3 regions of the Paenibacillus sp. FSL R5-0407 genome follow, and region 2 is predicted to be linked to each of the others. Evidence: predicted binding sites of a transcription regulator. Region 2 holds the regulator's gene; each other region holds the start of a gene.

Region 1 (7,697 bases), 570 kb from region 2:
TGCAGTTGTAAATTTTCTCATTCATCATCATACAAAGAATTCATTACAGGCCGTTTAAGGCAAGGCTTTCCATGTGTGAGTGATGCAAAGTTTCCTCCAGCCACAAACGGAAAATTTGGCCTTCATGATTTACAAAATAGAGAATCCTCACAGAGCCCATAATTTTGGAAGGAAAAAAAGGGCCCAAGTAAAAATAGATTCATGTTCATTTTATTATTTGATGAAAGAAATTGTCAAGCAAATGACAAGCAATGTCCGTTTTGCCAAACTAATCATTCTCCCACTCTTCTTCATCGCTGAATCCGTCTTCCCGCCCCAACTCGCGAATGACTCTGGAAACCAGGGATCCGGAGTATCCTCTCCGCATTAAAAAAGACCCTGTCTTGCGTTTCCGGTCAGCCGGTTCTCCTGTCGAAGTACGCCACTTCTTGGCTGCCAGCTCCATGGCACTTTCAAATTCATCATCTTCGCTGACGGTTTGAAGGGCCTCCTCGATTAACGGCTTTGGAACCCCTTTCTGGCGGAGTTCATGACGCACCCATAACTTACCCTTCCCCCGGCCCCGAACGCGCTGGCCGGCCCATTCCTGAGCGTATGCGGCGTCATTGACCAGACCATCTTCCGTCAACCTGCGAACAACCTCGGCCGCCGTCTCCTCGCCCCATCCTTTTTCACCGAGACGCATAGTAATCTCGTAGGCTGTTCGAGGCTTACGGCTTAAATAGTGCAAGGCATCGGCATAGGCCTGCTGCCGTTCATCGGCAAAAACAATCTCTTCCAACTCGCTCTTGGTAAATACAGCACCCTTGATCATTCTGTACTTGATCATGACGTCTTCGTGAACTTCCAATGAGTAAGACCCGAACGAAATACGATACCGGAACTTCGGACGCTTCAGCAACGATACGGAGGTAATGGCCAGTTCGATGTCCTCGGGAAAAGCGTCAATCCCGTCGCCGCCCCCTTCCCCCGCCAGTTCGTTCGAAGAATTTCCCCCGGCAGTGCCGCGGGTCATCTCCCAAAAACTTTCGTCCGAAATGTCCACGATCTCGCCCGGTTCATCCTTCCGTCCCTGTTGTCCTTTCGGCCGACTACCGCGGCTTCCATATCGTTGATCCACCCTTCTTCCGCTCCTTTGTCATTTCATATAATCTCGAATCAAAAAAGCGCTCTGTTCCGGGATCCCCCGGGCCACAGAGCGCTTCGTCAGCATCGGTTTATTCTTCTTCGAAAAGCGCCTGTTCTTCTTGTGACTCAGCTTCAAGTTCGCTAGCTGAAGCAGCAGGTACCGAAGTCGTCAAGTTGCTGGCTTCACGAATCTTCTGTTCAATCGCATTCGCAATTTCCTTGTGCTCTTTAAGATACTGCTTCGCATTCTCGCGTCCTTGTCCCAGACGTTCCCCTGCATAGGAATACCAGGCACCGCTCTTATCCACGATATCTTTCTCAGCGCCAATATCGATAATACTGCCTTCTCTGGAGATACCCTCACCATACATAATATCGATTTCCGCCTGTTTAAATGGAGGCGCAACCTTATTCTTGACGACCTTAATCCGGGTCCGGTTACCTACCATATCATTCCCCATCTTGATCGTTTCTACACGACGGACGTCAAGACGAACCGTAGAATAGAACTTCAAGGCACGACCGCCTGGAGTAGTCTCGGGATTACCGAACATAACGCCGACTTTCTCACGCAATTGGTTAATAAAGATGGCAATCGTCTTGGATTTACTGATGGCACCAGACAATTTACGCAGAGCCTGGGACATGAGACGGGCTTGGAGACCGACGTGGGAATCCCCCATCTCGCCTTCGATTTCCGCTTTTGGAACCAAAGCTGCTACGGAGTCGATAACGATGACATCCACCGCGCCACTGCGTACGAGGGCTTCGGCGATTTCCAGAGCCTGTTCGCCGGTGTCCGGCTGAGACAGCAACAGTTCGTCGATGTTTACGCCCAGCTTGCTTGCATAGGAAGGATCCAGCGCATGCTCCGCATCAATAAATGCGGCTTGTCCACCGATCTTCTGCACTTCAGCGATGGCATGCAGCGCTACCGTTGTTTTACCGGAAGATTCCGGTCCGTATACTTCAATGATCCGGCCGCGGGGAAGTCCCCCGGTACCGAGTGCGATATCTAGTGCCAACGATCCGCTGGGAACGATCTCCACTTGCATATGCGTGGATTCTCCCAGCTTCATGATCGAACCTTTACCGAATTGTTTTTCTATTTGACGAAGCGCCATTTCCAGCGCAGCTTTACGATCTGACAATCAGCTCACATCCTTAAATATGATTGGATACATGATTACTACATTTATAATTGTACCTTGTTTTGGAACGTTTGCCAAGCATTTTTTCGAACATACATTCGTAATTTTTTTGAGCCTGAAAAATCCTCCTTTCCCACTTAATTCCGTCTAACAACAAAAAAAGAACCACAGCAAAACAATTCAGTTTGCTGCGGTTCTTCCGCTGTGTTCAATTATACTCCGCTGCCGCAGAACTGGCAAGGGCACGCCTCTAGGCTTCGACGGCTTCCGTTTTAAGCTGCTTCCAGAGGTGATACAACACCGTTTTCGCAGAACGAATGCGGATCGTATCCCGGTTCCCTTTCAAATTCAATTCGAACACGGCAGTGTCGCCGCCGCGGCGAGAGATCCCGATGTATACAAGGCCGACCGGCTTGCGCTCGGAATAGCCTGGACCGGCCACCCCGGTAATCGACAAGCCGAAATCCGTATCTACAATCATGCGAACCTGCTCGGCCAGCACCTTCGCCGTTTCCGCACTGACCGCACCCGGGGCATCCTCGCCCTCCAGCAAATCATGAGGCACGTTCAGCAGCTTCTCCTTCATCGCATTGGAATAGCAGACGATTCCGCCGAGAAACACAGTTGCACTGCCGGGTATGCTTGTAATCGACTGCATCAGCAGCCCCCCTGTGCAGCTCTCCGCCGCGCTGACGGTAAGTCCCCGCTCTGTCATCATATCGACGATCGTTTTCTCGATCGGGACATCCTCTTCGGCATAGAGGTGATCCGACAGGCGCGAAGCGATTTCTTCTTTCAGCTTATCCAGCTTCTCCATAGCCTCGCTTTGTGTCTTTGCCTTGGTCGAGATCCGGATCGTTACTTCGCTTTCCTTAGCGTAAGGGGCAAGCGTCGGATCGGATTGATTTTCTACAAGGTCAAGCAGGCGGGTCTCAAGCCCGGACTCCCCGATGCCGGCGAACTTAAGCATTTTGGAATAAAGCGGCTCCTCCTGCGTCAAAACATGCTGCAAAATCCACGGCTTGGCCTGCTGTTCAAACATCGGCTTCAGCTCGGAAGGCGGTCCCGGAAGCAAAATATAAAACTTTCCGTTCTCGGCGACGGCATTGCCAACCGCAAGTCCGGTCTCGTTAGGCAAAGGAGTCCCACCGTCAATAGCAAGAGCCTGCCGGCGGTTGTTTTCCGTCATCGGAACGCCGCGTCCCTGGAAAAACCGGTCGATATTGTCCATAGCCATCCGGTCGATATGAAGCGATCTTCCAAGCACCGCAGCCACGGCGTCTTTGGTCAGATCATCCTGAGTCGGACCTAGTCCGCCGGTGAATATGAGCAGATCAGCCCGCTCGGAGCCGAGTTTGATGGCCTGTGATAAGCGTTCTACATTATCGCCAACCACGGTTTGAAAATAGACGTCAATCCCAATGGAAGCTAGTTCCTGAGACAAATATTGTGCGTTTGTGTTTACGATTTGGCCGAGCAGCAGCTCGGTACCGACTGCGATGATTTCTGCCTTCACTGGTCATGTCTCCTTCCGGAGGATAGCGTTCGTATTACATTTTTGAAAAGTTAAGCACGTTCTTATTTTTTACGAAATAGTCAATTCCCGAGTAAATCGTAATAAGAGCAGCCAGCCAAATTGCGATTTGATCAAAAGGGAAGTGTATCCATTCGAACGGGAAATTGTTCAGCAAAAGCGCTGAGATCGCGATAATTTGCGTAATGGTTTTTGCCTTACCCCATTTGCTGGCGGCGATCACCGAGCCTTCAAGCAGCGCCACTTCGCGCAAGCCGGTCACGGCAAACTCACGGCTGATGATTATGACCGCAATCCAGGCGTCGCATTTCCCCATTGCGACAAGCGCAATGAGAACGGCAGCAACTAACAGCTTATCCGCCAAAGGATCGAGCAGTTTGCCCAGATTCGTAACGAGATTATGCTTGCGGGCGATGTACCCGTCAATCCCGTCCGTACTTGCCGCCACAATAAACAAAACAGCGCCGATCAACTGATTTACGGGAAGCGAATAATTTCCCAGCGTCAGCCCATATGACCACCATTCCAAATCCAACAGCAAAAATACAAGCATCAGCGGAATCATAAATATACGGGCTAACGTGATGCGATTGGGCAGATTCATAGGATTGCCTCCCCTGACAGATCATACTCGCAAGCTGGTGTAATGCGGACTTTGACCAGATCCCTCATACCGGCTAAACTGCCGACCGCCGCATGATTATCAACACCCTGCCTGCTATGCTTGTTTCCGTTATCTTTAGCGGAAGAACGCTGAATCTTTATCAACGTGCCGGCACGCCGTTCCTCGGCCTCTTCTTCATCATATTTTATGTAGGTCGAATACCGGACGGTACTCCGAAAGAGCGGCGAGCCCTCTTCATAATTAAACATCGGGTTTCTGACTTGAATCGGCCTATCCCCAGTCGAAGCCCCGAGTGTAACGACTTTCACTATTTCTGTCATGAATTCGATCCCCCATTGCTATAAGCCATGCTCCCATTTTAAAAACCTAATTAAGTATAATATTTCCGAAACAATACTGTCAAAACCACATATAACAACCAAAAATCGATGTTCATTGAAAAAAAGAGCCCCGCGCGGAGCCACTGGCACAGCGAGAGACCGGATGCTTGCTTATTTCATATTCGTAAATTGCAAATCAACGGTAAGATCCGCTTTACGGAGCATTTGAATAATCTGCTGCAGGTCGTCCCTGCTCTTGCCGGTGACGCGGATTTGATCGCCTTGGATCTGGCTCTTCACTTTCAGCTTGGAGTCCCGGATCAGCACGTTAATCTTCTTAGCGTTCTCCTGATCGATTCCCTGTTTCAGGTTGATCCGTTGACGGACCGTGCCGAGCGAAGCCGGCTCAACCTTTCCGTAGTCCAGGTTTTTGATCGGTAAACCGCGCTTGATCATTTTCGACTGTAAAATATCGATTACCGCATTCAGCTTGTACTCGTCATCGGACAGGATCACCAGCACATCCTTTTCGACCTTCAACTCGCTTTTGCTGCCTTTAAAATCAAACCGGTTGGCAATTTCCCGCTCGGTCTGGTCGATCGCGTTGGTCAATTCCTGCATGTCCATTTTCGATACGATGTCAAAAGAACTTTCAGAAGCCATCATTCACATTCCTTTCCAATAGAGGTAGTTCAAAAAGTCACCTTATTCAACACATATCATAATTATATGTAAAAGATTTCGCAAAGTCGAGTCGACGCGCTTTCCCAATAAAAAATAAAGGACGTCCCTGACCGTTATCCGGTCAAAGACGCCCGTATTATTCGGCGTTATTTGCACTACCGTCACTGCTGGTTCCATCGGTTGTGCTGTTATCCAATCCATTGCTTCCATTAGCCGATCCTGCGTCGGCACTGCCCAGGTTTAACTGGATTTTGGAAGTGTTCTTCCCGTCCGTGACCACTTGGTCTCCGACGGTAATCGTCGTATTCGAAGACGCACCCGACTTAATGAACAAGCCTTCCGGTCCCAGTTCATAGGTGAGAACCTCACCCTCGGTGGTATTGTCGAAATACAGTTTTTCTCCGCCCTTGTCGCCTTTGCGGACTTCTACCCAGCTTTTGCCCGTAGCATTGATCACTACCTGGACAGGCTGGCTTCCGGCTGATTGAACCAGAAATTTGGTCGTGCTTCCTTCCTTCCCGTCGGGAGCGACAACCACAGTCCCTACGCCGGTATCCGTACCGGTGTCAGTACCTGTATTCGTACTACCGTTACCTTCCGTACCGTTGCTGCCGTTATCGGTTCCATTTGTACCGTTATTGCCCGCAGTACCGTTTCCGGCAGTACCCTCATTGCCTGTACCCGCATTAGTCCCGTTCTGTCCCGTGTTTCCGGTCCCGCCGTTTCCTTCCGATCTGGTGTCCGTCACCGGTGTTTGATCAGGCTGGTTGTCCTTGGCCTCGTCGCTTTTGCCCCAAACCGTGAAATACATATAAATCACTACGAGAATCAGCACGGCAAACGACCACATCAGTGTCGTCGACAACCATTTAGAATTTCTCTCCGCCGTTCTGGAACTGCGCCGCTTCTGAAGTACAGGCTCCATCGTCGGTTCAGGGGCCACATCCGGAACATGCTGCTTATGTTCGTTCAGCAGTTCATCTGGGTCCACACCCACCGCTTCGGCATATGTCTTAATAAAGGCCCGCACGTAGAAACTTCCCGGTAAAACTTTATAATCCCCCGCCTCGATGGCTTCCAAATACCGCTTGCGAATTTTTGTCATTTCTTGAACATCATCCAGAGACAAGCCTCTGGCAAGTCGGGCTTCCTTTAATTGCTGGCCCAAATCCGACACGACCATCACCTCCTGTAATTATTAAATATCATGAAATCCATGTATGGATTTATTTACATATCTTAAATTTAAGTTCATAGCTCATCGCTATAATAATTTGTAGTGAACGTATCATTAACGATTTGCTCGTCAGGATTGTTACGCAATTCTATAATAATGTCAAAATCGTCATAATTATATTCGGATTCCTTGATAAAAACATCCGGATGCTCAATAACGATTGTCGAAGGCATTTTCATCAAGTCACGAATCAGTTGGAAGTGCTTTTCATTGGAACGAAGCGTGCTCACGATCCCGTCGATGATAAACACGTTATTCGGGTTCATTTCGTCTTCGGACAGCTGACTGCGTACCGTTTGCCTGAGCAGCGTCGAGGATACGAAGGTCCATCGCTTCATCGCGCAGACGCTCCCTGCGATAATGGACTCCGTCTTACCCACGCGGGGCATTCCCCTGAGGCCGATGACCTGGTGACCGTCCCTTTTTAATACTTCACCCAAAAAATCAACAAGCAACCCAAGCTCATCCCGGGTAAAACGGAATGTTTTGTGGTCGTCGGAATCCCTAACGATGTAACGGCCGTGCCGCACGGCCAAAAGATCGACCAACCGGGGGCTTCGCAGGGCGGTAACCGTAATGCTGTCGACCTTGCGGAGAGTCCGGTCAATCAGAGCGATTTTGTCGTCATCATCGCTTTCCAGAAGCAGACCGCGGGTTTCCCCCTCCACTCCGTTAATCGTCAAAATATTAACTTCAAGCATCCCGAGCGTAGAGGCAATGTCTCCAAGCAAACCGGGACGGTTTTTATGTATTTTATATTCCAAATACCATTGTTTCGACTCCATCCATACACCTTCTCTAAGTCCTCTACACTATTCGACAAAATCGGCCCGATTTCCTGCACAGTTCATGAAAAGTCAGCTGTCGGTTCAATGGCCAAAAAATGCGAACAGAATATGAATACGTGTTTTATGATATATAAAATAGAATTGAAAGGCAAGCCGCGGTATTTAGATTGGAGAAAAGCCCCCTGTAAGGGAGCTTTTCTGACCGGACTATGCGTTTTTCTTGGCCAGCT
Region 2 (7,697 bases):
CATCAACGGTCCGTTAATGACCTCAAGAGCGCTGTACCGCTTCAAGGCTTCTTCCAGATCCGGCAGGAGTCCTTCCTTTGTCCCTTCCACTACATAGGAAGCAAGACGCTCTTCCATGGTTAAGTTGACGGCCTTGACCTGTTTCTCTACCTTTTTATTGCGGAATGCAGCCACAAATGCGGCAAGTGTTTCATCATTCGTATTGTATATCAGTTCCTCCGCCAATCGGCGTTCCTCTTCAGGAATGGAAGCATAGCGTTCCACTTTTTCCGTATTGACGATCGCATAATCCAGGCCCGCTTTGGTGCACTCATACAAAAAGACGGAGTTCAACACTTCCCGACCCGCTTCAGGCAAGCCAAAGGACACGTTACTTACACCGAGAACCGTATGACAGGCAGGTAAAGCCTCCTTGATAAGACGGATGCCCTCGATCGTCTCCTTCGCAGAGCCGATGTACTGCTCATCCCCCGTACCGACCGGAAAAACAAGAGGATCAAAAATAAGATCCTCGGCATTCAGGCCATACTTGTTGACCAGCAAGTCATGCGAACGCTTGGCGACCTCCAGCTTGTCCTCCCGCGTAATCGCCTGACCACTTTCATCAATCGTACCGACTACAACGGCCGCGCCGTATTTATGAATAAGCGGGGTTACCTTCTCGAATTTTTCTTCTCCATCTTCAAGGTTAATGGAGTTAATTATCGATTTGCCTTGGCAATAGCTGAGCGCCAAATCCAGTACCTGCGGATCGGTCGTATCGATCATCAAAGGAACTTTAACCTTTTTAACGACCAGTTCAAGGAATAACTTAATATCTTCGGCTTCATCCCGGTCCGGGTCCTGGACGCAAACGTCGATAACCTGGGCGCCGTTCTTCACTTGAGCACGTGCGATTTCCGAAGCCTCTTCATATTTGCCTTCCACGATAAGCCGTTTGAATTTGCGCGAGCCAAGCACGTTGGTTCTTTCGCCTACCATGTATGGACGGTTTGCAGATTCGACGTATACCGGATCGATTCCGGAAATTGCAGGCGGATGAGTCCCGGCGATAGCCCGGGGTTTAAACTGACTCATCTTGTCGGCAAGCGCCTTGATGTGAGCCGGCGTCGTTCCGCAGCAGCCGCCCGCAATGTTCAGCCAGCCTTGCTCCGCGAAGCCCGCCATCTTCTGGGCCAGTGAGTCCGGGGATTCGTGATAGTTCCCGTTCTCGTCCGGCAAGCCAGCGTTAGGATGACAGCTTACGCCTGCCTTCGCCATCTCGGACAGCGTACGCACATGGTCCCGCATAAATTCAGGGCCGGTTGCGCAGTTCAAACCGACGGAGATCGGCTTTAAATGCTCCAGCGAAATATAGAAAGATTCAATATTTTGACCCGCTAGCGTCGTTCCCATAGGCTCGATTGTTCCGGAAATCATAAGAGGAAGCTTTTTACCGGTTGAATCATAAGCGCGTGTAATCCCGATACTGCCGGCTTTAACATTCAGCGTATCCTGCGACGTCTCCAGCATCAGGGCATCCACCCCGGCCTCGATCAGGACGGCAGCCTGCTCCTCATAGCTGTTAATCAATTCATCAAACGTTACTCCGCCGGTTACGGACAAAGTCTTGGTCGTCGGACCCAGTGCACCGACTACATATCTCGGCTTGTCGGGTGTACTATACTTCTCGGCAGCCTCAACCGCAAGACGTGCAGCGGCGAGGTTGATTTCCCGCGTCCGATCCTGCAAATCATATTCGGCAAGCACTACGGAGGTCCCGCCAAACGTATTTGTCTCAATTAGGTCGGCCCCTGCCTCTAAATATCTCTCGTGGATAGACTGTATAATGTCAGGACGCGTGAGTACAAGAATCTCGTTACAGCCGTCCAGCTCATCGCCTCCGAAATCTTCCGCTGTCAGATTCTCTTGTTGGATCATGGTACCCATCGCTCCATCAAGGATCAATATTCGTTCTTTCATTAAGGATTCCAAGCTAGGTTTACTCATGATCAATACCCTCCCGTAAAACGTTAAGTTTTAGTTTATCAGAATGCAGCGTTTAAGGAAAGACACAATATGTATTCTGTACTCCGCGCCAGTCCTTAACTGATGGGTTTTTTACCGCAAAATAATATAAGCCGTCTGCACGCGATTCATTGAACGAAGCGGAGTGCAGCTCATAAAAAAGCTTATTAATCCCATAAATAAAATCAGGATATAAAACACGAACAAACTCGCTTTTATGCTAAATAAAGTTCGTGAATTCATTCGTCAGCTATAGGTCGGTTCCTTTATAAACAAAGACTGCCTCCTCCCATTGGAATAAAGGCAGTCTTTATTGAGTTTACTGTAAGGAATAACTTGTTCCTATTTCACCGTAAAGTCGGCGGAAGGCATGGAATGCTGGTCACGAGCGGTAACATGGGAAATGACGTGATATTGGCCCGCTTCATCAAAAGAAGTCTCGAACACATATTTCCCGTTTCCGGATCCGGTTACGATCTCCTTGCTATGGTCCTCGTCCTTGTCGCCGTCCTTCCAAAATTCGAACATCACTTCATTGGCATCATCCACATTGTTTCCTTGATGTGTCACAGTTGCCTCGAAAGTTACCTTTGCTCCGATTTGACCCTCGGTCGGATCGACTTTAAGCTCCACTTTGATCGGTTCCAAATTATTGTCGGCAGAGGCATGATGAGCTTCATTCTCTTTTTTACCGCAACCGCCCAGCACTAGAAGCAGCACTGCAAGGCTGACCGGCAGCCAGAACATCCTTTTCAAGTTATTCCCTCCTAATTACTCATCGATTTTTGATCACTATACAAATTGGACTTTTGAAAAATTAATTAAATTTAGCAATAATATCGTGCAATTGAGATAAATGCTGAATCTCATAGTCAGGGACGATTTCATCCGTACGGGATTTCCCGTCACGATTGACCCATACTGTCGTCATTCCGACGCTCATCCCGCCGCAAATATCGGTAGTCAGCTTATCCCCTACCATAAGGCTATCCTCAGGCTCAACGCCAAGACGTTCCACAGCGTGGCGGAAAATCGTGGAGTCGGGTTTACCTTTGCCGAATGCTCCGGAAATTACGATCTCATCAAAATAACCGGCGAGCTCAGGCACTCCATCCAGTTTCTCCTGTTGAAGGGCCGGGCAACCGTTCGTTAGGAGCAACAGCTTCACATTTCCCTTCAATTCGTTCAAAATGGTAAAGGTTTCTTCATATACATGCGGACGCGAGCGCCGTTCCCGGCCGAACTGCTCCGCCAGTTCTCCAGCCAAGACATCGTCGTCTACTCCCAGAGCTAATAAACCGCGTCTCCAGGATTCTTTACGGTATACCGGAGCGAGCTGTTCAAGCTGGCGAAATTCCGGCTGTTCTCCGGCGGTAAAATTCGCCCATAATCCCTCAAAAGGATTGATACCGATCATTTTCGTAAACGGGAAGGTTTCATAAGATTCATAAAGCTCACGCGCTTCTTTACGCACCGCCTGCTGCAGTTTAGCCGGATCGGTTCCGGCAGCATCCTTAGCACGGAGGCAAGTCGCTTCAAACGCTTCTCTCACACTTCGCTCATCCCACAATAAAGTATCGTCCAGGTCAAAACATACCGCTTTAATCGCCATTTCTCTTTACACTCTCCCCCGAATATATTCACCTCATAAAAAACCTGCTATCTGTCTCTATTCCCGTTCAAACGTTACATGATGGACTTTTGCATATTGTTCCAAGCGATCACCCATAGCTGCCGTATCAAAACGGTTGCGAACGCGCAAAAATACCCAGTTATTTTCTTTCCCTTTCGGTACGATCATCACTTTGCTGCGATCAATTTTGATTTTGCTGATGTTGCTCGCTTGCAAGATCTTATCCCGATTGAACTTGGAGGTATAGAGCCATTCCTTGTTAATCCGCAAATACGGCTTTCTAAGGAAAATAGCCAGAGCCAAAATGAGATACAGCACGATCGTCAACCAAAACAATCCCGAATTTACTTCCGAAGCGCTTCCAACCAGGCCAACCGCAGCATACAGCAGAGCTAACAGTACCAAGACAGCAGGCAAGATCAGATTCCGTCCCTTGAAAATATCACCTTCACCCTTCGACCCCAATGCATTGCGGGAGTTTTGTCCTCCGCGGTTATTATTCAGGTTGGGACCCTTCCCCTTTTTGTTCATTCGAATCTGATTTCTTTCTACCTTTCTGTCAAACGAAGCCATGATCTTTCCTCCTAAAATGTATGGTTATGTATGCAAGGCCTGGCGGCCATGCTTTACTTATCCACGATTTCGATTGATTCGAGCTGTTGGCGGAAATTTCTCCGTATGTTCTGCAAGTAAGTTTCGCGCAGTTGGGCTCTTTCCAGCATCTCGTCTTCGGTCAAACCCTCTGCTTTATCTTTACGTGCCAGTTCATTAATACGGTTCACCAATGTATCTATATCCATGGTTTCCCTCCTGTTTCTTTAAATATTTCATAAGGCAACAATTCTTACTTTGACATGATAAAAAGAGCTTGTCAAGGCGAGTTGCCCTTGTACCAAGCTCTTAGTAAAACATTCATATATATAAAGGAAAGTTCACGCAATTATATGCTTAATCTGGGAGAATTAGAGTGTCGCCCGCCTGTATGCCGCTGCTGTTTAACCCGTTAATCCGTTTAATGGCTTCAACATAAACTCTGGTGTCTTTGCCGCGAGGTTTATGATCAACGGCAATTTCCCACAAGGTATCTCCGGGTCTCACCACGAACGTAGATGATTCAGTCCGGTCATGTCCATCGGAAGCCGCCGCAAAAGCCGAGACAACCCCTGTCCCTGTCAACATTAATACGATCAGCAACAAAGCAATCTTAACCATACTTCTGCCCAGCCTCGAACTTCTTATTCCATCAACCCAATTGGAACGGGTCGCTTGAGGTTTATCATAGATACTTTGATATGTACTGTATTTCAGCATATTCATCACTCCAAACAAATGTTCTTATATTTGTTTTCAATATAACACGAACACTTGTTTGATTCAATAGTTTTTCGAACAATTGTTCCCTTCTTATTTAGAACTTATGTTTGTACGAACGGAAGTTCTATGTTATAATTTTTCCAAACGTTACTAATGGGGTTGATGATCGTTATGTCCAAGGTGTCCAGCCGTCAACAGGCAATACTAGAATTTATCCGCAACGAGGTCCGAATGAAAGGCTATCCTCCTTCCGTACGTGAAATCGGCGAAGCAGTTGGACTAGCTTCCAGCTCAACGGTACACGGCCATCTAGACCGGCTTGAGAAGAAAGGCTTCATCCGCCGCGACCCGACCAAGCCTCGGGCCATCGAGCTTCTGGGTCAGGATGACTCCGATACGATCGGAATGTTCGCTCATAGCGTGACTCGCGTTCCGGTCGTTGGCAAAGTTACTGCAGGTGTACCGATTACGGCCACCGAGAACATAGAGGATTATTTCCCGCTGCCGGATCATTATTCAGCAGATGGCGAAGTTTTCATGTTATCCGTAATTGGAAACAGCATGATCGAAGCCGGGATTCATAATGGAGACTATGTGATCGTAAGGCAGCAACAGACAGCCAATAACGGCGATATCGTGGTTGCCATGACCGAAGACGATGAAGCAACCGTTAAGACCTTCTACAAAGAGAAGGATCACATCCGCTTACAGCCGGAGAATCCTACGATGGAACCGATTCGTCTGAAGCATGTGAGCATTCTTGGTAAGGTTGTCGGACTATTCCGTGATTTGCACTAATTATTGCTATTAAGCAGAGAGGCTTCCCTATAATGGGCAGCCTCTTTTGTTTGCACTAAGTTCTGAAATTTCTAACTCCTTTACACAGGCCACATATCATCATTTTGCAACTGCCGGTTCATTCCGGAACGTTCGCCCCGCCACAGCTTCCTCAGCCACAGTCTGCGACGGTGGTATTTTTTCAGGGTAAGTACCATGTCCATCAGCTCCTTGCCCTTAGAATGCCCGAAAAATCAAAAATCATGGATGAAATTTCGGGTCTTTGAGAATCCTTGTTTTGCAGACCTAACTGAAAATCGAAAAACCCACCATGATCTATGCATGATGGGTTGTTTATTGCATTATGTATTTCCAAGAAGCTTAGAAAAATTGAATTCTAACCAGCCTGACTCTTCTTATTGAATCGGCACTTAGGAAAGCTACTGCAACCGTAGAACTGACCTTTTGAGCTATTTCTCAAGAGCAATTTATTGCCGCACCTAGGACAAGTCATTTCATCAACTGGAATTGCAGAAATAATCGCTTTTGGTGTCGGTGAAGCCCCGGGATTCAACGAGAGAATCATTTCAACTAATGCATCCCGGTTTATTAAACGAACCTTATTGGACTTTGCTAACTCATAGGCTGCACTTGTATAATCGCTGTTAGTTACGACCCAGGCTTCAGAAGCACCATAATGCGCAATAGATGCTTGAGCCTCCTGCACAGCCTTAATGCCGACATTCTTGTTGTATCTTTTCGCTTGGACAACGATCTTCTTGCCATCTCTTTGAAGGAGAAGATCTGCACCAAAATCACCGACTGCCTTAGTAACTAGACATTTATATCCTTGTGCTTGGAATAAATAGCCCAGATATCTTTCGAACTGAACGCCCTCCATTTTATCTATATCTGCAATACCAGAACTCTTTAGCCGCTCTTTTCTTTGTATGCCAATCATTATAAGCACTGCAACGAAAATAGAAAAAGCCAACATCGTGATAATCACTGTCGCTTGTAACGACTTAGTCAGCCCATAAGTTCCGAAAATTGAAATGAATAATACCAGAACTAATAGTGCCTGTATGAATTCTTCTTGCTGTTTTGCCTTACTCTTTCTCCTTGCCATTAGTATTCCCTCCATCGAATGTTATAATTTACAACATTCGATAACTAGGACTTTTTTCCTCTATAGAATTTTTGAACAACATTTACAGTTCCCTACCCATTCTCTCATTGATCTCATGCTTATTCAAAACTAAAACAGAAAATAGTAGTCCAAAAATAAAACCAGTTACATGCCCACTAACACTAACATGTTTCATGAAAAATGTATTTCCCCAACCCATTAGAGACCAAATTGCTATGATTATGATGGTTTGTTTACTAAACAAATCTCTTCTTATAACAAACAAGTAATAGTATATAGCCATTATCCCGAAAACAATTCCAGATGATCCAACCAGATTTTCAGTTAAAAAAAACAAAAAGTCCCCAATCGGAGTGATTAAAATAGTTATCATCATAAAAATCATGAACATTTTTCTACCTAGAATGATCTCTATGGGAGGAGCCATTAAATAAAAAAATAAGTTGTTACCTAAAAAATGTTGAACATCATTATGAATAAAGGCATAGGTAACAAACCTCCAAGGTTCATACTTCTCATTTGTTATTCCGAATATTGACTGTACAAATGCATCTCCATATTTCAAGTTCGTAGCTAGGGTAGCTATAAACAGCAATGAGTTTACTGAAATAATAATGAAGGTGATTGGATATAGCGATCTAAATTCTTTAAATGTTTTTCCATAAGTTAATTCCATTATTAACCCCTCACTCTTTCACTGAACTCTCAGCGAGGTTTATGAGTAAGAATATTTACAAGTTTATTAAACGGATCTCTAACAAAAAACCTGCGGACACCCCAAGGCTCATCAGCCGGTCCATACTCGATTGAGTAACC
Region 3 (7,697 bases), 440 kb from region 2:
TGCAGCAGGAGCAAATTTTGCAAGGTGAGCTGATCGATTAATTTTAACTTCATATTATAATAGAAGAAATTTTACTTGGATTTAACATAGAGGAACCGGCGACGTTGCATGTCGCCGGTTCTTTTTGCGGTGTTATTGGACCTCAACAAGGAAATAATAATCGGCCTGACCTTGGTCCAGGAACCATTCGCAGTGAATGTTATACAAGTATTGCCCCTTGGTTTCGGGCACGATATACGAATCCCCGCTGAAATCTTTGCTTGTATTGGTTAATGTAAATTCTTTGATTCCCTGCGGGGCTGTCGTATCTATTACGGAGCCTGCCGGAACAATAGCCGCTTTCAATTCAGGGATGGAGGCGTCCACACTTACACAACTTCCCGGTGACGGGCACCAGCTATAACCCCCTCTGGCGACCTCGATGGCAGTCCCGTTAATCGAAATAGCCGGCAAAGGCGGTTGCTCCTCCTTCACCCATTTTGAACGGATGGCCTGATTAAAGGAGGACGGGTCCTCTGAGTCACGGCTTTGGTTGCCGACGATATATCCGAGACCGAATGTACAGGCCAGCACCATTAATGCGATTAGCGAGAGCAGCATTCTTTTTTTCATTCTATACCCTCCTTTTCTATTTCCGACGAAGAAAGGACACTAATTGTTCCAGGCCTCTTTCACGAAAAATCATTCAAACGGGCCCTTGGAAAATAGTTGTGCACTATGGACAGCCTGCCGCTCATATATTAGAGAGAAGGCCTAAGGAACGGGAGGTGTAAGCGCCTTTGAGTTATCAACAATATGGAATCAGTCCGCAGCTGGTGGAGCGGATTAAACTGAAAATGAAAAATCCGGCTACCAAGGAGCGCGTCAAAAAACTGGTGGAGGGATTGACTAAATCCGACCTGCAGGACCGCATGAAGGTCAGACGGCTTGTTAAATCGGCGGCTACCTTGCTGAATGAACGGTTGACCGGGGTTCAGGAAGAGCAGATCGTTCAATTTGTCATTGCCCAAAAAATCGATCCGAAAAGCACGCTTCATTTAATCAAGCTGTGGGGAATGTTTCGTTAATAGTTTATTTCGGTGTGTTAAGGGCAGAGTCGGACAGCCGGAGAAATCCGGCTGATTTTTTTAACCTCGGGCATAAGCCTGTTTTACGCTGAGTTAATGATCCGGGGATAATGCGGCTTGCATTTACCGGATTCCTGTTGTATTTTTAAATTGACATGACAGTAGGTCAAAATAAAAAATCTGGAGGCCAATGAATGACTCCACGGACCAAAGAGCAAAATGAACAAATTCGTATCCGGCGAATGGCCCAAATTTTAAAAGCCGCCGCGGATGTGTACCTGGACAAGGGCATGCTAATGGAGATCCGGGATGTTGCCGCGGAAGCGGGTCTGGGATATGGGACGGTATATCATTACTATAAAAATAAAGCCGATTTGCTGCATGATTTGTTATCTCAGGCGATTGAACGGGCTGGAAAGATTTTGGGTGTTTCGTCCGTGGGGGCAGCGGCCGCAGCGGGAGGGAGCGGCTCGATCGGCCGGATAAGACCGATTGCAGCCATGCCGGCCGGTCCGAAATCTTGCAGGGAGCTTGCAGGGATGCTGCTGGCATCCTGGGCGGACGACCATGCCTTTTATTTGGCCTGCCAGCTGGGCGCCGATCATTTCCGGACGCTGCCCCAGGCGGAAGCGGAGCAGCTTTCGGCCGCATACCGTGAGCAGGTGCTGCTACCGCTGGCCAGCCTGATGTCCCCGGCTGATGTGGCTACGCATGGAGCGGACTCCGGGCATTCGCCTCCGGATGCTCCCGGCCCGGGACGGCAGGCGGAATGGCTGCTCGCCGCGCTGGCGGGCTGCGCTTTGCCGTCGATCCGCCGCGGAACACTGCATAAAGAGGCGGAACAAATTATAAGGTTTCTATTTTAACCGGTTTACCGGCATTATTTAGATTATAGAGTGGAGCGAAGGCCAAATGATTATATTGAAATCGCCAAGAGAAATTGAAGAGATGAAGGCGGCGAACCAGATTGTGGCGGATTGTCACCGGGAGGTTAAGAAGCTGATCCAACCGGGTATCAGCACCCTGGAAATTAATGATTTTGTCGCGAGACATATCACGAAGCTGGGCGGCAAACAGTTTACCAAAGGCTATAACGGATTTCCTGCCGAAACCTGCACCTCAGTCAATGACGTAGTGGCCCACGGTTTTCCTTCTTCGGAACCGCTGCAGGAAGGCGATCTGCTCAAGCTGGATATCGTGGCGCAATACGGCGGCTGGTTTGGGGATTCGTGCTGGTGCTATACGATCGGTAAACCTGGCCCTGACGTGGAAAAGTTACTTAAAATAACGAAGGAATGCCTGGAGCTCGGCATCTCCAAAGCGGTTCCCGGCAACCGGCTCGGAGACATTACATCGGCGATTCAGACCCACGCGGAATCGAACGGCTATTCCGTCGTCCGCGATTTACTTGCCCATGGCATAGGCAGAACGCTGCACGAGGAACCGAACTACGAACATGTAGGGGTGGCCGGGAAGGGAATTCGCCTTAAGGAAGGCATGGTGTTTACGATCGAACCGATGATCAACGAAGGCACCTTCCGCATTTCGATCGACGAGGATGGGTGGACCGCCAGAACGGCGGACGGTAAACTATCGGCTCAGTTTGAGCATACGATTGCGTTGACCCAGGACGGGCCGCTCATTTTGACGGCTCAATAGGCTGCCTGGCGAGGGTTCGCTTTTCTGCCGTCCCAAGCTTAAGCTTAGACTGGAATCTTTAATCACATAGAACTTTGCACCATAAAACGGCTGAGACCTTAAATGTCTTCGGCCGTTTTTTCTATGCTGGGAGCCCATTTTTTGCAGCAGGATTACGATATCCAGCAATAACCTGTTGTCAAAGCGAATATTTGTTCGTATTATGAATATAATAAGAACAAATGTTCCGTTTTAGTGCGGAAACTCGGTTTGCGGGTATCACAAGCTTTTATGGAGGGGTCACCTATGTCAAAACAAATCTTTTTAATCGATGGACAGTCCTTTTATGCTTCGGTGGAGAAGGCAGCCCACCCGGAGTATCACAACAAGCCTGTTGCTGTGGGCGACCCTTCAAGGCTAAACGGTATTGTGCTGGCGGCTTGTCCCATCGCCAAATCCCGCGGCGTGACGACCGCTTCGCGAGTCGGTGAAGCGCTGGCGAAATGCCCGGATCTGGTTGTGATTCGGCCCCGAATGCGGACGTATATTCAAATCTCGCTCCTGATTACGGAAATTTTTGAATCGTATACGGATCTTGTGGAACCGTTCAGCATTGACGAACAATTTCTGGATGTTACCGGCTCGCTTGGTTATTTCGGATCTCCTTATGAGATGGCTAAGATAATTCAGGACCATGTTCTTGTATCGACCGGCGTCTGGACGAGGGTGGGGATCGGCCCTACGAAGGTACTGGCTAAAATGGCGACCGATAATTATGCGAAGAAAATGCCCGAAGGTATATTTGAGCTTTCATTCGAGAAGCTGGAGTCCACCCTTTGGAAGCTGCCCGTAAATCACATGTTCATGGTCGCCTCCGCGATGACCCGTCATTTTACCCGGATGGGCCTGTACTGCATCGGGGATATTGCGCGTTTGGAGCTCGCTGAGTTTAAGCGGCGGATGCGGCGGGAAATGGGCAAGCAGAGCGATATTCAGGCGGAGTATTACTGGCAAACCGCACGCGGAATCGATCCGAGCCCTGTCGTTTCGGGAATACGCCATCAATTGAAATCGGTCAGCCACGGCAAGGCGCTTCGCTGGAATCTGTATTCCAGGCTTAAGGACATTGAAATCGTCCTGCTCGAGTTGGTGGTGGAGGTATGCCGCCGCACAAGGCAGCATCATTTTCTGGGCGGCGTGGTTTCCGTTTCGGCCGTGGAGACGGATGGCACGCGTTCCTCTTCCTTTAGCCGGCAGATGACACTGTCGGAGCCGACGTCCCTGACTCATGAGGTTGCCGCCGCCGTCCATAAGCTGTTTAAGAAGCACTGGGGAGGGCTGCCGGTCAGTAACTTGAGCGTATCATTATCCCAACTGACCGAAGACAGCACTATGCAGCTTACTTTGTTTGATAACCGGCCCCGTGCCTATGCTAAAGAGCGGGCTATCGACAGCATCAAAGACCGCTACGGGAGCAGTGCGATCATCCACGCTTCTTCGCTGACGGAAGCCGGCGTCGCGCGGGAAAGAGCCGGGCAAATTGGGGGGCATTACAAATGAGCAAGCTTGACGGGAATGAGCGGTGGAAGTCCAAGATGCTGCTGACCGAGCACGCTGAACAGTATGAAGACCAGCATCGGTCTCAGGGAAGCAGCATTATTACAGCGGAAGAACGAAGGCTGCTCCGCGACTACACCCTGCTGCCTCACATGGAGAAGATGGTGCAGAAGAGCATTTCCGATGTGGAGTACTCCAACAACCTTTTCAAGCGTCTGCATCTTATGGTGAATCAGTACATTCTGAATCGGATCATCGGGGATTCCTATAAATTACGGCGCGAGCTTAAACAACGGAATATCCGAATTCTTAACGAAGAGCAGGCGGATATGGTGGTCTATTACCATTATTATTGCCGGGGATACCAGGAACGTTTCGGCATGACCCGGGATGTGATGCGGTCCGAGATCAGCCTGCGGCTGACAAAATACTCCTCGGAATTGGTCGCATTGCTGAAAGAACAAGCCAAAGAATCGGGAAAGACGCTCTGAATAGCATCCGTGAACAGCTGAATAGCTGTTCTTTTTTGCATTTAGGGTCCCAATCAAGAATAATTCCGGGTTGCAAACGGGACAGAAAGGCGAAGGAATTCCACCTGAAACTGGGAAATTAGTCACCAATTTGGGCGATAAGGGCATGGTCCGTAATTGGAGTGAAATTCAAGTAAGTAACCAATAGGCCCATTATGGGACCAGGGTATCTTTATTGTTAAGTTGGATGTAATTTCCATATCAGCGAAAATCCGCGTCGTTAAGCGATTTTCTAACATGACTTTTGTATCAATTCTGTAACCTTTATGGAAAAGGGTGTAAAAATAGATCGAAACTTCGAAATCTTTCGTGCGTCTAATAAGGGCGAAAGGCGCAAGCACCCCGTTCCATGAAAACAATGAATTGGAAACCGCTCATGGAATGTAGGGTTTTTCAGACTAACTTTCATAAAATGAGAAGGGCGCGGCGGGACAAACGGTGTTTTCCTGATTATGGGAAATATGGGCCACAATGCAGACAGGTCCCGGGGAAAGGACCCAGGAACAAAACACTTCCATTAGCCTAGTTACATTATGGGTTCACTTGGTTAATGATAGAAGTAATTTGAAGAGTGGAGGTGCGTGAGGGACCGTAACCGTACTGTTCATCGCCTGCATACAAAAAAATAGCGAGGTGAAAAATTAAAGACCGATGACTACATTAGCGCGAAAAAAGCTAGCCATCTGGATAGGGCTGGGCGCCGTATTGATCGCCGGCGGGATTTTTCTGGCAACCTTGATTTTACCTCCTGCCCACGTCAGTTTCGCCACTTCCGATGGCGCAGAGATGAAATTCCGGACCTCGGGCGACAAATTCATGGAGTACGAGGGCGACGGAACCTGGAATGAGCTTTTTGTAAAAGGCGTAAATCTGGGTGCCACGGTTCCTGGACATTTTCCGGGAGAATTCCCGATAACCGAAGACGATTACTTGCGCTGGTTTAAACAGATCGACGAAATGGGAGCCAATGTCATTCGGATCTACACGGTGCATAATCCTGTATTCTATAAGTCGCTGGTTAAATACAATCGGGACAAAGAAAAGGACCCGCTGTATTTCATTCAGGGAATCTGGTCCCCCGAGGAGCAGTTGATCGAGCTCAAGGACGCATACAACCCGGGGATTAAACAGAAATTCCACAAGGAAATTGAAAAAGCGGTCAAAGCGGTATACGGCGATCTGAAGATCGAAGCGACGCCGGGAGAATCGGGAGGAAAATATACCGCCAATGCGGGCCCTTATCTCATGGGCTGGCATATCGGCACGGAATGGGATCCCGAAATGGTCGATAACACGAACAAAGTGCATGCGGGGACGGAACCGTATCAAGGCAAGCACTTTGCGGCTGTCGCTGAAGCCAGTCCGTTCGAAAGCTGGCTGGCGGAGCTGGTTGACCAGACGGCGGAGTTGGAACGTTCCTACGGTTGGGAGCATCCGATTACGTTTACGAACTGGGTGACGACCGACGTACTGGAACATCCGGGCGAGCCGTTGTTTGAGGAAGACATGGCCAGCGTGGATGCCACCCATATCGAACCGGTAGATTGGGAAGCGGGTTATTTCGCCGCCTACCACGTATACCCGTACTATCCGGATTTCTTCCATCTGGATGAAACGCTGGAAACGATTCCGGACGGGGCCGACGATTACAACACGTACAAAGCCTATTTGAAAAATTTGAAGGCATATTACAAAGATATTCCGATTATGGTTACGGAATACGGAGTTCCTTCTTCGCTCGGCGTATCGCATCTGGGTCGTGGAGGCCGTAATCAGGGCGGACACAGCGAGCAGGAGCAGGGCGAAATCGACGTATCCCTTACGAAGGATATTTACGAAGAGGGATATGCGGGTGCGATTCTGTTCATGTGGCAGGACGAATGGTTCAAGAAGACGTGGAATACGATGCGCTTCGAGATTCCGGAAGACCGCCGCTCGTACTGGCTGAATGTGCTGACGAACGAGAAGTTGTTCGGCATTCTCTCCATGGGTGCGGGCAAGGAGGACCTGATTACGATTGACGGTAATCTGGAGGACTGGAACTCGCTCACCGAAGGAGAAGTGCAGGTATGGGACAATCCTTCGCCTGGCATGAAGCAGCTGCGCGTGACGCATGATGAAGCCTACGTATATGTGGGGTTGACGCTGGATGAGCCGTTCGATCCGGCCGCGAAAGAAATTTATCTCGGAACGGATATATTGTCCGGCGGGGATCAGCCGAAGACCGAGCTTCCCGGGAAAAGCCTGAGCGACGGCCTTGAAAATATGGTCGTAATTGGCAGCGATGAAGAAACTCAGGTCAAAGTGGCGCCTACGTACGATTTTCACCGCCGTTTGTACGGACAGTATGGCTACTGGATGCTAGACGATCAGACGGAGGAGCAAAAAGTTGATTTTCAACCGTGGAAATTGGCCGTCAGCTTGACGATGACGCCGCCGGATACCCGGTTTGCCCAACCGTTTAAGGATATGACGGTCGGGAAGCTGGTAAGGGGCACATCGGACCGCGAAAGCGAGCAGTTCAACTCGCTGACTTCATGGCAATACAGCGGCAATGAAGTAGAGCTGCGCATTCCATGGATGCTGCTTGGCTTTGCCGATCCGAGCTCGCTGCAGGTCATCAGCTACGGACCGCTGAAAAAGGACCGCACATTTACCACGGAAAAAACATCGGGCATCACTTTTGTGCCTTGGATGGTGGACCGCGCCAGCGGCGAAGCGTCATGGCCCGGTGAAAGCGGAACGCTGGATCTGAGTACCCAGCCGAAATACACCTGGTCCCCTTGGGAGACCGTCAAGTATACCGAGCATCTGAAATCGGGCTACTATGCCTTGAAGGCATACTATGAAAGTCTGCCGGATCACAGATAGCGGTAACGAATTTGTAGGTATGCAAATTGCTTTT

Evidence for each region. Region 2 encodes LexA, which represses DNA repair genes until DNA is damaged. Its sites were predicted from a motif close to CGAACATATGTTCG; they were not measured.
Region 1: recA (recombinase RecA) is a predicted target of LexA. The motif match lies at 2,367-2,380, and genes of this name have one in related genera.
Region 3: NYE70_RS07985 (DNA polymerase IV) is a predicted target of LexA. The motif match lies at 2,911-2,924, and genes of this name have one in related genera.

The regions. Positions count from the first base shown of each region.
Region 1 covers NZ_JBBPAX010000001.1:617,908-625,604, reverse strand. The annotation lists gene NYE70_RS03090 (regulatory protein RecX) at 269-1,120, opposite strand; gene recA (recombinase RecA) at 1,218-2,279, opposite strand; gene NYE70_RS03080 (competence/damage-inducible protein A) at 2,530-3,795, opposite strand; gene pgsA (CDP-diacylglycerol--glycerol-3-phosphate 3-phosphatidyltransferase) at 3,830-4,417, opposite strand; gene NYE70_RS03070 (hypothetical protein) at 4,414-4,758, opposite strand; gene NYE70_RS03065 (YajQ family cyclic di-GMP-binding protein) at 4,930-5,421, opposite strand; gene NYE70_RS03060 (helix-turn-helix domain-containing protein) at 5,579-6,619, opposite strand; gene NYE70_RS03055 (DUF3388 domain-containing protein) at 6,694-7,464, opposite strand; gene NYE70_RS03050 (DUF3243 domain-containing protein) at 7,675-7,697, opposite strand, start outside.
Region 2 covers NZ_JBBPAX010000001.1:1,188,487-1,196,183, forward strand. The annotation lists gene metH (methionine synthase) at 1-1,989, opposite strand, end outside; gene NYE70_RS05770 (FixH family protein) at 2,350-2,754, opposite strand; gene NYE70_RS05775 (HAD family hydrolase) at 2,825-3,619, opposite strand; gene NYE70_RS05780 (hypothetical protein) at 3,677-4,213, opposite strand; gene NYE70_RS05785 (DUF896 domain-containing protein) at 4,267-4,440, opposite strand; gene NYE70_RS05790 (LysM peptidoglycan-binding domain-containing protein) at 4,589-4,951, opposite strand; gene lexA (transcriptional repressor LexA) at 5,126-5,752, shown strand; gene NYE70_RS05800 (restriction endonuclease) at 6,129-6,860, opposite strand; gene NYE70_RS05805 (rhomboid family intramembrane serine protease) at 6,943-7,557, opposite strand; gene NYE70_RS05810 (VOC family protein) at 7,587-7,697, opposite strand, start outside.
Region 3 covers NZ_JBBPAX010000001.1:1,626,399-1,634,095, reverse strand. The annotation lists gene recG (ATP-dependent DNA helicase RecG) at 1-41, shown strand, start outside; gene NYE70_RS08005 (hypothetical protein) at 133-612, opposite strand; gene NYE70_RS08000 (stage VI sporulation protein F) at 780-1,067, shown strand; gene NYE70_RS07995 (helix-turn-helix domain-containing protein) at 1,262-1,933, shown strand; gene map (type I methionyl aminopeptidase) at 1,980-2,726, shown strand; gene NYE70_RS07985 (DNA polymerase IV) at 3,012-4,265, shown strand; gene NYE70_RS07980 (hypothetical protein) at 4,262-4,753, shown strand; gene NYE70_RS07975 (hypothetical protein) at 5,444-7,663, shown strand.